DNA from 3 places in the Shewanella sp. POL2 genome. Region 2 is predicted to be linked to each of the others. Evidence: predicted binding sites of a transcription regulator. Region 2 holds the regulator's gene; each other region holds the start of a gene.
What was found. Region 2 encodes LexA, which represses DNA repair genes until DNA is damaged. Its sites were predicted from a motif close to TACTGTATNNNNATACAGTA; they were not measured.
Positions count from the first base shown of each region.

Region 1: SHEWPOL2_RS17215 (DNA topoisomerase III) is a predicted target of LexA. The motif match lies at 2,075-2,094, and genes of this name have one in related genera.
Region 3: SHEWPOL2_RS04460 (YebG family protein) is a predicted target of LexA. The motif match lies at 1,935-1,954, and genes of this name have one in related genera.

Region 1 covers NZ_AKZL01000076.1:13,572-17,872, forward strand. Annotated here, with positions in the region: gene SHEWPOL2_RS17205 (alanine/glycine:cation symporter family protein) at 1-1,245, opposite strand, end outside; gene SHEWPOL2_RS17210 (hypothetical protein) at 1,618-1,905, opposite strand; gene SHEWPOL2_RS17215 (DNA topoisomerase III) at 2,107-4,233, shown strand.
Region 2 covers NZ_AKZL01000012.1:11,309-15,609, forward strand. Annotated here, with positions in the region: gene coxB (cytochrome c oxidase subunit II) at 1-881, opposite strand, end outside; gene SHEWPOL2_RS04760 (SulA-like leucine-rich domain-containing protein) at 1,287-1,799, opposite strand; gene lexA (transcriptional repressor LexA) at 1,796-2,416, opposite strand; gene plsB (glycerol-3-phosphate 1-O-acyltransferase PlsB) at 2,702-4,301, shown strand, end outside.
Region 3 covers NZ_AKZL01000011.1:35,363-39,663, reverse strand. Annotated here, with positions in the region: gene SHEWPOL2_RS04475 (MlaD family protein) at 1-519, opposite strand, end outside; gene SHEWPOL2_RS04470 (paraquat-inducible protein A) at 506-1,123, opposite strand; gene SHEWPOL2_RS04465 (paraquat-inducible protein A) at 1,125-1,760, opposite strand; gene SHEWPOL2_RS04460 (YebG family protein) at 1,966-2,265, shown strand; gene SHEWPOL2_RS04455 (GAF domain-containing protein) at 2,280-2,738, shown strand; gene proQ (RNA chaperone ProQ) at 3,016-3,657, shown strand; gene prc (carboxy terminal-processing peptidase) at 3,686-4,301, shown strand, end outside.

The DNA.
Region 1 (4,301 bases), on a different contig from region 2:
CCAAGCCAAGTCTGCGGTTTTCACTGTGCCATAGACTGTGGAGGCCATTAGCACGACTTTCAGTACCACTGTAAGCCAAGGACGATTCACTTTGCGATTGATATAAGCGATGTTTGTTTCGGCAATATAGTAGTAGGCCACAATGGTGGTGAAGGCGAAGAAGAATAGCGCAACGGCGACGAACATATTACCAAAGCCTGGCATCATGCTTTCCATTGCGGTTTGTACATAACCAGGGCCCGCCGCAATCCCCGCAATCCCGGTATAAAGCGCTGCGCCATCAGGGCCCTGCACGTTATACAGGCCCGTGATCAGCAGCATAAAGCCAGTGGCTGAGCAGACGAACAGGGTATCAACATACACTGAGAAGGCTTGCACTAACCCTTGTTTGGCTGGATGACTCACGGCGGCGGCAGAAGAAGCGTGCGGCCCAGTACCTTGACCCGCTTCGTTGGAGTAAATACCGCGTTTTACCCCCCACATAATCGCAAGACCTAAAATCGCACCAAAGCCTGCATCGAGTCCGAAGGCGCTTTTTAGGATCAACAGAATAATATCGGGCAGCTGGCCAATGTTAAGGGCGATAATCACGCAGGCGACAATGATATAGCCGAGCGCCATAAAAGGCACTACAGTACTGGCGAACTGCGCAATCCGTTTCACCCCTCCAAAAATAATAAAACCTAATAGCATCGCAAGAATGGCTGCTGTGACATTAGGGTCAATATTGAAGGCGGTTTTTAAGCTTGAACCAATGGAGTTGGCTTGTACCCCTGGCAGTAAAATCCCGCAGGCAAAAATGGTCGCAATGGCAAATGTCCAAGCGTACCACTTCATGCCTAAGCCTTTTTCAATATAAAAGGCGGGGCCGCCGCGGTACTCCCCGTTGATTTTTTCTTTGTAGACTTGGCCTAAGGTGGATTCAACAAATGCTGAGCTTGCGCCCAGAAACGCTACCATCCACATCCAAAAAAGAGCGCCAGGGCCACCAAAGGTAATCGCCGTGGCAACACCAGCGATATTACCGGTACCTACTCGACCCGCTAAGGTCATGGCTAAAGCTTGGAAGGAAGACACGCCAGCATCGGTGCTTTTGCCATCAAACATTAGACGGATCATTTCGGGTAAATGACGTAATTGTAAAAAGCGTGAGCGCAGGGAGAAAAAGAGTCCTACACCGAGGCAAAGATAAACGAGCGCGGGACTCCAGACGATATTGTTGACCGCATTAACAATCTCATTCATATAATTCAACTCCAATATTCTGTTGTTTTTTGCAGAGTTTTTAAGATTTTTTTAGGTAATTTTGGGTACTAAACAGCCAATTAGGCCTAAGGTTAAAACGCGTGTGTGCGTCCAAGAGCTTCAACATAACGATTTTTTTAGTTACTTCATAGCTAAAGTTGTTAAATATTTGATAGTTTAACGTTCTTTATTTGATGGGGTTACTGAGGAGCTTTATTTTGCAGCGTGTTATCTCTGCTGCATTGAGATTTGTAATCTAGCAACTTGAATCATTGAGAAAAGCGGGGAAGATAAGGCGAATTGATTGAGACTATTAACTCAGCCAAAGTGGATAGCGGGGACGGTATTTGTGCAAGGCAAAGAAAACTTGGCTTAAATTACCAGCCATAACAGCATCCACAGTCCAAAGAGCCATGCCAGGCTACGGCGGCTAACGCGATGTTTTAATAGCAAAGATAGACTTACAGCTACAGGTAGAAACAGGATAAAAGCCCAAGAGAGGAACGGAACCTCAAGATTTAATGTTTCAAGACCCATCCCACAAAGCAGACTTAATGCCAGTAATAAGAGGCTATGAAATAGCATTAATTGATTGAATCTTAATACTAATGCTGGTTTAAATGCGGGTTTAGCATGATAGGGCAAGGTCAGTGTATTCATCTCTTTTTCCTGATTTCTCTTTAAGTGATGGAAGGAATAATAAATTTAGATGAGAATTATTCTCAACTAAATTTACACAGCTTTAGTGTTCAGTTAGAGCTTAACGAGCTAAATTGGCTCTTGAGCTAAAGAAGGCTGTTTGCACTATTGTCTGCTTTGGGCTAAATTACACTGTAATTATATCCAGTGTTTAATGTAGATATGATCCTCTATATTGCTGAAAAACCAAGCCTTGGGCGCGCAATCGCCGATGTGCTACCAAAACCCCACAAAAAAGGTGACGGGTTTATTGAAGACGCCCAAGGAAACTGCGTGTCTTGGTGTGTTGGGCATTTGCTTGAACAGGCCGAGCCCGATGCCTATAACCCCGAGTTCAAATCGTGGAAGTTTGAGCATTTACCCATAGTGCCCGAGAAGTGGCAGCTTAAACCTAAGGTCGCGACCCGTAGCCAACTCACTGTACTTAAAAAGCTGGTAAAACAGGCCGATACCATAGTGAATGCGGGTGATCCAGACCGTGAAGGGCAGTTATTGGTTGATGAAGTAATCGCCTATTTGGGCGTGACGGGCGATAAATTACAGCAAACGCAGCGACTCCTTATCAGCGACTTAAACCCGCAGGCGGTGAAACGTGCCTTGTCGCAACTTCGTAGTAACCGTGAGTTTATTCCTTTGTCTACTTCTGCACTTGCCCGGAGCCGTGCCGATTGGCTCTATGGCATGAATATGACACGGGCGTACACTATCCAAGGGAAAAAGGTCGGCTATCAGGGCGTGCTATCCGTCGGTCGAGTGCAAACCCCGCTCCTTGGGCTTATCGTGCGCCGCGATGAGGAAATCGCGCGATTTCAATCTAAACCCTTTTATGAAGTCTTAGCGCATTTAGTAACGGATAAACAACAATCTTTCACTGCGAAGTGGCAACCCAGTGAAGCCTGTTTACCTTATATGGACGAAGAAGGGCGAGTGCTTGCTAAGGGCTTAGCACAAAATGTGGTGCGTCGGATCACCGATAAACCCGCCAAAGTGACCCAGTTAAGCACTAAGGATAAACAGCAGAATCCGCCATTACCCTACAGCTTGTCGGCACTGCAAATTGATGCAGCCAAGCGGTTTGGGATGAGCGCTAAGGACGTGCTCGATACCTGCCAGAGTTTATATGAGCGCCATAAGCTGATTACCTACCCGCGCTCTGACAGCCGTTATTTACCTACAGAGCAACATGGTCTAGCAAGCAGTGTATTAGCGGCCATTATGGGGGGGGGGCCCGAGTTAGTCGCACACGCTGAGGCGCCGAATCCTCGGCTTAAATCTAAGGCGTGGGATGATAAAAAAGTCGATGCCCACCACGCCATTATTCCAACGGAAAAACAGCCCAATTTAGGCAGTTTAAGCCAGCGGGAAAGGCAGCTTTATCTACATATTGCCCGCCAGTATTTGGCGCAGTTTTACCCCGCCTATTGCTACAGTGAAACTGCGGTCGAAGTGACCATTGAAGGTGGTCTCTTTAAAACGAAGGCTAGACAGGATAAATCCCTAGGTTGGAAACAACTGTTTGCACGGGAAGCTGATGAACATAAAGAGTCTACGGGGCGAGAATCGCTTAAAAACACTGATGATAAAAGTACCGATAAGGATGCAGAAGATGAGGTGTTTTGTGGCATTTTACCGCCTTTGGCCCTAGGACAAATCCTTCACTGCAACCAAGGTGAATTGGTCGAGAAGCAAACTCAGCCCCCCAAAGCCTTTACCGATGCGACCTTGCTGAGCGCCATGACGGGGATTAATCGTTATGTGACTGACCCCGAGATCCGCAAAATTTTAAAGGAAACCGATGGCTTAGGGACGGAAGCGACCCGCGCAGGCATTATTGAGCTGTTGTTTAAACGGGGTTTTATTCAGCGTCAGGGCAAGTCAATTGTGGCAACTGAGGTGGGTAAAGGTTTAATCAATAGCTTACCCCTTAGTGCCACAACACCCGATATGACCGCGCTGTGGGAGGCAAGCCTAAATGGCATCTGCCATAAGGAAATCTCTTATCAAGGATTTATGCAGCCACTGCTGGGGACGTTAAATCACTTAATCGAAAATGCGGGCGCCCAATTACCCTCAGCCCTCAATGGCTTAAAAGGACAGGGTTTTAAGCGAGCAGCTAAAAAGTCCGTCTATCGAAAAGCGGGAGCCAGAGGTGCTGCTGGCGGGAAAAAAGCCGGAACGGGCGCTAAAAAAGGAAATGCTAGAAATTCAGCCGAAGCATCTTCCACATCCACAACAGCTAAACCGACCGTCCCTAGACGGCGAACGAGCAAAGCGACCGCCCAAGCCTGATGACACAAATGTAATCAAACTGTCGCTAATGTTCGCGATTTGGTAACGATATTTAATTTATTCCGCGA
Region 2 (4,301 bases):
GGTTGATGGCAGGCTGCGCAGTGACCAAGGTAAACTTGCTCACCCTGAGTCATCAGCTCTTCTTTACTCAGTGTTTGTGATAAGGCGGCTTGTGCGGCTTGCGCTGCGGCATTGGCAGCTTGTTTTTGTTCTGCAACCCAAGCATCGAACTCGGCTTCGGGCAGTGCCCGAACCACTATCGGCATAAATCCATGATCTTTGCCGCAAAGTTCGGCACATTGGCCACGGTAAATGCCGGGTTTATCGATACGGGTCCACGCCTCGTTGATAAACCCTGGGTTAGCATCTTTTTTCACTGCAAAATCTGGTACCCACCATGAATGGATAACATCTTCAGAAGTCATCAGAAAGCGGATTTTTCTATTTACAGGCAGGACAAGGGGCTTATCGACCTCGAGTAAGTAGTGCTCTCCCTTGGCCTCACTACCTTCGATTTGAGGTCTTGGTGTGGCGAGAATACTGTAAAACTCAATATCTTGATCGAAATAGCTGTAATGCCACTTCCATTGCGATCCTGTGACTTTTACCGTGAGATCGGCATTGCTGGGGTCTTCCATGGCAATCAGAGTTTTAGTTGCCGGAATCGCCATTAAGATCAGAATGATAAAGGGAATTATCGTCCAAGCGATCTCAACTTTTGTACTCTCATGGAAGTGTGACGCGACCGCGCCCTTGGATTTTCTGTGGTTGATCATGGCATAAATCATCACGCCAAAAACCACTAAGCCTATCGCGCAGCAGATATACAGAATCGTCATGTGCAGGTGGTATACCTTGCCACTGATTTCTGTTACGCCAGGCGTCATATTGAACCGCATGTCTGCTGCGGCCAACGGTGGGGCGAATAGCACCACGAGTAAACAATACAACCATTGCTTCACAAGACTTCTCCTCTGCTAATTGCAAATAGCAACTACAAAGAAGAGCAACACAGTAAGTCTCAACTCTATGCAAACTCTTCAGTTCCCAAAAAAGTGTTTCTGACTTCAACGTGCGTTGGCGGCTTACTTATGATCAAGTATTGTTACTGCTGGTATTAGCCACACTGGCACATACTGCTGAATAAACCCATTATTCTCAATTTTTGTGGGCGAGCGATATTCGAAAATAACGCGATATTTCTGCCTAAACAGGCCATATATCATGTGCGCCTAAATCAAACATACTTGCTGTTTAAAAATTGATCAAGATCACTTCTTTTTCTAATTGTCTGAAAAATTGCCAAAAAAAAGCCTCACATTCACAGGTGAGGCGGCTTTCAAGGCTAAATACGGTGTGAAAAATTTTTAATGAACAGAGCTGAAAAATGCGGGTTGAGTAAATTTAGCCGATTGTGTGAGATTGGTGCTAGAAGGTTGGTCATTCGTTGAACCTTCAAGCACGATACCCATTGCACGTGCGCTCTTTGCTACAATTTGTAGGCGACGATTATCGCGAGTATCTAGGGCGTTAATCCAAGTAATCACTGCGCTAGATGTGCCACTGGTTAAGGCTTTTTCCATCGCCCAAAGGGTTTCGACCTCATCTTTTGCGTGAACCAATAGTACGCGATCCATACGCACACCTGCGTTTGCTAATAGCTGCTTGTAGCCAATACTAGGTGGGTTGATGAGCACTATCCATCTTCCCTGTTGGCTCAGTTGGGCAAGTTGTTTGCTCAGCTGTGTCAGCTCTTGGCGCCCTTGGCTCTGAGTTGGCATAGTGACTATTGATGTATGCTGCCAGTCGGTCTCTGTATCTCGAACCGTATCTAGCCATAAACCGGGGTGACGCGGGGCATTACCTAATAGTTTGTTCATAGCCAATCTCCATTGCGGATCACCCCTACGGCGAGCCCTTCAATTGTTAGACTTTGGAAACTCAAATCGACTTTAATCGGTGAATAGTCTTCATTCTCGGCATGTAGGTAGACTAAATTACCTTTTTTTTCAAAGCGTTTTACGGTTACATCATCATCAACGCGAGCAACAACAACTTGTCCATTGCGCGCTTGTTGTACTTTATGAACGGCAAGCAGGTCACCCTCAAGGATGCCGATATTCTTCATACTGTCGCCTTTTACGCGCAGCAGGAAATCGGCAGCAGGGTGGAACATGCTGGGGTCGACTTGGTAATACTGTTCGACATGCTCTTGGGCGAGAATAGGTTCACCCGCTGCCACTTGGCCAATCAGTGGCAAGCCTGTTTCGCGGTTATCTTCTTCCTCTACAGGGAGACGGATCCCGCGGGAAGTACCAGGCATGATCTCGATGCAGCCTTTTTTCGCCAATGCCTTAAGGTGTTCTTCTGCGGCATTTGCACTTTTAAAACCCAAACGGGTGGCAATTTCGGCCCGAGTGGGTGGCATGCCAGTCTCGGCAATATTACGTTTAATCAGCTCTAAAATTTCGGCTTGGCGTGGCGTCAACGGTCTCATGGTCTTTCCTGTTTTTCTATACAGTTACTGTTAGTATATACAGTATTATTGGTAGTGCAAGTATTAACCACTTTTAACTTGGTCAGCTAGATCTGCAAATAACCGTAATCGTCATCTATGGGGTGAATGCCATTTGCACGGTATCAATAAATGGTGTCGCCTAAAGTGCGTTACTAAGTCATTAAAATCAGCCGCTGAATCCTGCATCTTTAGGTTGTTTGGGTATATTCTCTAGAATCTGGTATTCTATGGGGCTAATGAACGTACTTACATTGCATAAGAATAATGCCTAAACAAGACTCTCTTTGGTTGAAATCATTACGTTGGATCCAAAAGCACTTAGTGCACACTATTGTTGTGCCACAGGATCCCTTTGCCGATCTGAATCTGGATGCCTCCAGACCGCTTGCTTATGTAATGAAAACAGAATCCCTGAGTGATATTGCTGCGTTAAGCGAGATCACCACGAAACTTGGTTTGCCAAGCCCTTACGAGCCGCTGGTGGTGAATGGCGTTGTGGCGCCACGGGTGGTATGCCTTGAAGGTCGTAAGCCTTTATTTGGTGAACGCGCCAGCAATGAGCCATTCCTCGAATGTTTTATGCGTTTGTTGGCCGTCCATAAGGAAAAGCCAGAGTTAGATATACAGCTGGTGCCTGTGAGTCTGTATTGGGGTCGTACTCCGGGTAAAGAAGACGACACCATGAAGGCGGCAGTGCTTGAGCGCGAGAACCCTACTTGGTTACGTAAGTGCTTGATGATCCTATTTTTGGGCCGTCACAACTTTGTGCAATTTTCTAATGCGGTATCGCTGCGTTACATGGCCGACGAACATGGTACCGATATGGGCATTGCCCATAAATTGGCTCGAGTAGCGAGAGTGCATTTCCGTCGCCAACGTAAGGTGATGACGGGGCCTGTGTTGCCTAATCGTCAGGCGTTATTCCATTCCTTGCTGAAATCTGAATCCTTACGTAAGGCGATTCAGGAAGAAGCCGCGAGCAAGAAGATTTCTGAAACCCAAGCGCGTGAAACGGCAATTGAATATCTTGATGAAATTGCGGCGAATTATTCCGATAGTCTCGTACGTATTGCTGAGCGCTTTTTAACGTGGTTATGGAACAAGCTCTACAGCGGTATTAACATCAAAGGTGCCGAGCATATTCGGCAGTTACACCACGATGGTCATGAGATTGTGTATGTGCCCTGCCATCGCAGCCATATGGATTACCTGCTGTTATCTTACATTCTGTATTACCAAGGTATGGTGCCGCCGCATATTGCTGCGGGTATCAACCTAAACTTCTGGCCTGCGGGGCCGCTGTTCCGCCGTGGCGGGGCTTTCTTTATTCGCCGTAGTTTTAACGGCAACAAACTCTATACGGCCGTGTTCCGTGAGTACCTCGATCAGCTGTTTGCTAAGGGATATTCGGTTGAGTATTTCTCTGAAGGTGGCCGTTCTCGTACCGGTCGTCTATTGGCACCGAAAACGGGCATGATCGCTATGACGATCAACAGTGTGTTGCGTGGTATCGAACGCCCAGTCACCTTAGTGCCTGTGTATTTAGGCTACGATCACGTGATGGAAGTGGCGACCTATCACAAAGAGCTAAGCGGTAAGAAAAAACAGAAAGAATCTGTATGGCAAGTCTTTGGTGCTATTCGTAAATTAGGTAACTTTGGCCAAGGTTATGTCAACTTTGGTGAGCCGATTACATTGCAAAATTTCTTGAATGAAACGGCACCAAACTGGCGCAGTGAAGTGGCCGACGATCCTGAGCAAAAACCGACTTGGTTAACCCCAGCGGTGAACGTGTTAGCAAATCGGGTGATGACGCGGATTAACGACGCCGCTGCCGCTAGCTCTATTACCTTGACCAGTTTAG
Region 3 (4,301 bases), on a different contig from region 2:
TGGCGAGCCCACATCTAATGAGCCGAGTTTATCGGCCGTCAGTTCAATCATTACCCCTTCCGAGCCAATTTGCATTGGTGGCGGTTGGCGTTCTGCCTCAAACAAAGTGGCGGCATTGCCTTTGCCTGGTTGGATTGCAATATAGTTGCCTGAAAACAGCGCATCCAGACCTTCAACGCCTGTGATGCTGGCCTTTGGGGTAACTAACCAGAAGAGGGTTTCTTTATTTAAGAAAGGCTTAGCGCGATAGTCCATCATCACCTTCACGTTAACGCCTTTAAGATCATCATCAATACCGATATCTTTTACCTTACCAACGGTTAAGCCTTGGTATTTGACTAAGGTTTTGCCCACGTCGATCCCAGTGGCACTGGGGAAGTGGATTTGAATTTCAATGCCCGATTCTTTGATGCTCTTAATACCCAGCCATGCGCCAAGCGCGAGCGCCACAATCGGGAGCAGCCAAATCGGCGAAAAGAGCTTTTTCTTCACAACTTTTGGCGATTCAATTTGTGTCATCTTGAGGTTCCAGTCGATCCCAGAGTAAACGAGTGTCTAAAACTTTTGCGGCAAGTTGCGTCAGTAAAATCACCAATGCAAATGCCGTGGCCGCGGGTGCAGGCTTTGCATCGAGTAATTGCCCCATATTCACTAGGGCAACGGTCAGCGAGATCACAAATAAATCGAGCATCGACCAGCGGCCAATCCACTCAATAACATGAAATCCCACCATAAGTTTTTGCTTTGAAATTGGCAGGTTGAAACTGATAGCACACAGATAAGTGGCTAAGCCGATAATCTTTACCCAAGGCACTAAAATACTGGCAATAAACACAATAATGGCGATGGGTAACATGTCCGATTGGACTAAATGAACAATTCCGGAAAAGATCGTATCGTGACGCACCTTTCCCTGATTGGTGAGCACCGTAATGGGATAGAGGTTGGCTGGAACCAATAAAATGGCGGCAGTAATAAGCAGCGCCCAACTTTTTTGTAAGCTGTTGTAATCGCGGACCTGTAATTCTGATTCACAACGACTACAGTGGCTATCCTCACTGCTATTGAGTTGCCTACAAACGCGGCACAAACACAGGCCTAAATCCTTTCCTTGCTGCTTCATATCAGTGATGTTCCTGCATAAGAAGACCCCACATATGCTCAATATCATATTCACGCTGTAAAAACAGGGTGACTAAAAAAAGCATGGTGAAGCAAAAGGTACCCATTCCAAAATAAATATCCGAAAAATCAGACAATTGAAATGATGAGACGAGGAAGCTAATCACATAAATCTCAAGCATTGTCAGCTGCGAAAGGAACCCCTGAAATGTGAGTAATTGTTTGAGACTATGGCGCCAAAACGGGCTCGCAAGCCCCCATTTTATAATCAAAATTTGCGCAAGAATCGATAGGATCAATAAACCAGGGCCAACCACTGCGGCAGCAAGGACGGCTAATCCCACTACCCAATAACCTTGTTCGAAGACGGCAAAAGCGCCTTGAAATACCGTTGTTGTGCGAATACTGCCCAGAAAATGGATTTCTAGCACAGGAAAAAAGTTAGCAGGAAAATAAAACACCAACGCGGTAATGCACAGTGCCAACATGCCATTTACTGAACAGTATGGAGTGTCATAAAGTGCGGTGTTGCAACGCGGACACAACGCTCTGACCCCTGTTGGGAGGGCTCGTTTCCGAATGGCCAAGTCGCAGGAACGACAGAGGATTACAGAGTTTTCTGCTGTATTGTCATGCATATAAAAATATTATATTAGCCCCAAAGCCACTGAGATTGAGCAAATAATCCGAAAACAACAAATTATAAGGTGAGATATCAAATTGATTGACCCATCTCCACAACATAAAGCGCAGTCATAATATCAGAATAATCAGAACACTTGCATCACTAGTTCACTTTATGTCATTCTGGTTACTGTATATAAAAACAGTGCGAGGGCGGTCATGGCAGTTATTACACAGTTTGTCGTGGTAAGAGAAGGGGTAGAAAAGATGACATTCACATCGAAAAAGGAGGCTGATGCCTACGATAAGATGCTCGACATCGCTGATAACCTCATTCCATTTATTCAGAAAGCGGAACTTGGGATTGATGAAAGTCTAACCGAACAGCTCGCATTCTATTTTGCTAACAATAAAGATGAGCTAACAAACTTGCTTAAAGGCGTGGTTCAAGTTAATAGTACGCCAACAAAACCAAACACAGCCAAAAAAGCGTCTAAGAAGGACGATGCTGCTGAATAATTTTTAGGAAGCATATGAAACCGCAATTTTATGAATCACTGAACCGTCAAGCGTTAGCGTTACTCGAAGGCGAAGATGATTTAGTGGCTGCTATGGCTAACTTTTCAGCCCTGCTTAATGACAACCTAACCGAACTAAACTGGGTAGGTTTTTACGTTATGCGCGGCGAACAGTTAGTATTAGGCCCATTCCAAGGTAAAGTGGCTTGTACCCGCATTCCGATGGGTAAAGGCGTGTGTGGCACTGCAGCACTGGCTAATCAAACTCAACGGGTTGCCGATGTGCATCAATTCGATGGACATATCGCCTGCGATGCGGCCAGTAATTCCGAAATTGTTATCCCTGTTCGCGCTAATGGTCAGGTGATTGCTGTACTGGATATTGATAGCCCTATTTTTGACCGCTTTGACGAAGAAGACCAAAAGGGCTTGGAATTATTGGTAAAAAGCTTCGAAAACTGCCTATTTGCTTAATTTGCGTACAATAACGCATAATTCATAGTCGCAATCGGTGGCGTGCGCCTTATAATAGCGCATGCCCTGATAAGGCTTGTTTGGGCATTGCCCGAATAAACCTGAGAGGTTTAGCCGTAAAAAATGGTTAACTGATATTTTTTAACTTTAGTTAACTCGGCGAGAATGTTAATTTGTACTTTGGCTCAATTGTGAGCTTAACCAAGATAAACGACACGTAAGAAGCTGATTTATATCACCTCGAATTCGATGTCCCTTTTTAACTGTGGAAGTAATGATGGAATCAACAGATAAGTTGACCGACACCAACGCAATTTTGGCGTATTTGTATGAAACATTTCCTTTGTGCTTTATTGCTGAAGGTGAAACTAAGCCATTAAAAATCGGATTGTTTCAAGATTTGGCTGAAAGGTTGGCTGATGATTCTAAAGTCAGTAAAACTCAACTGCGCGTGGCGTTAAGACGTTACACTAGCAGTTGGCGTTACCTCAAATCGGTAAAAGCTGGTGCCCAGCGTGTGGATCTTGATGGTCAGCCTTGTGGCGAGCTAGAGCAAGAACATATCGATCATGCTCAAGCCATGTTGAAAGAAAGCCAAGAAAAAGCCAAAGCTAAGCGTGCTGCTCAAGCTGCCAAAGTGGCTCCGGCTGGCAAAGCTCCAGCGAAAAAGGCCCCTAAGAAAGTAGCTGTTCCTGCCCGCAAGACTGAGCGTCCTGCCAAAGTGGCTCCTAAGGCTGAACCTGCTGTTAACTTAGTCCAAGCGCAATTGACCGATTTAGCTAAGAAACAGCGTGTCAATGTTAAGTTAGGTATGACGCCAGTAGCCGGCGTGATCACTGACATTAACAAAGAAGACATTCATGTTCAGCTTGATAGCGGCTTAACGATAAAAGTGAAAGCAGAACATATTCTGCTGTAATCATTTAATCTAACGGAGTAACTTGTTGATGCGAAAACTCATTTTGGCTACATCCATCGCCACTGTTTTTGTCGGATTCTCGGCTTGGGCTGTGCCTCCTACGATTCAAATCAGCGAGTTACCCACTCTCAAGCAGGAAGCGCAGCATAAAGTGGCCAGTAAACGAGTGACAGATTTATACACTCGTTCGCATTACCATCGATTTGCGCTCGATGACGCGTTTTCTGCGCAGATTTTTGACCGCTATTTACAGCAACTTGATTACCGTCGCAATGTGCTGACCCAAGCCGATGTCGACAGTTTTAAGCCTTATATCAATCAGTTTGACGATATGCTGAGTTCAGGTGAACTCGACCCTGCCTACAAAATGTTTGATTTGGTTCAAAAACGTCGCTACGAAGGCTTTGTGTACGCGCTTTCTCTGCTCGATAAAGAAATGGATTTTACCGTTCCTGGTGATGCCTACGAGTACGATAGGGAAGATGTCGCTTGGCCAAAAGATCAAGCTGAAATCAATGAGCTTTGGCGTCAGCGAGTGAAATACGATGCGTTGAATCTCAAGCTTACTGGCAAAAAATGGCCTGAAATTGTTGAGATTCTGCAAAAACGTTATAACAACGCCATCAAACGTTTGACTCAGACCA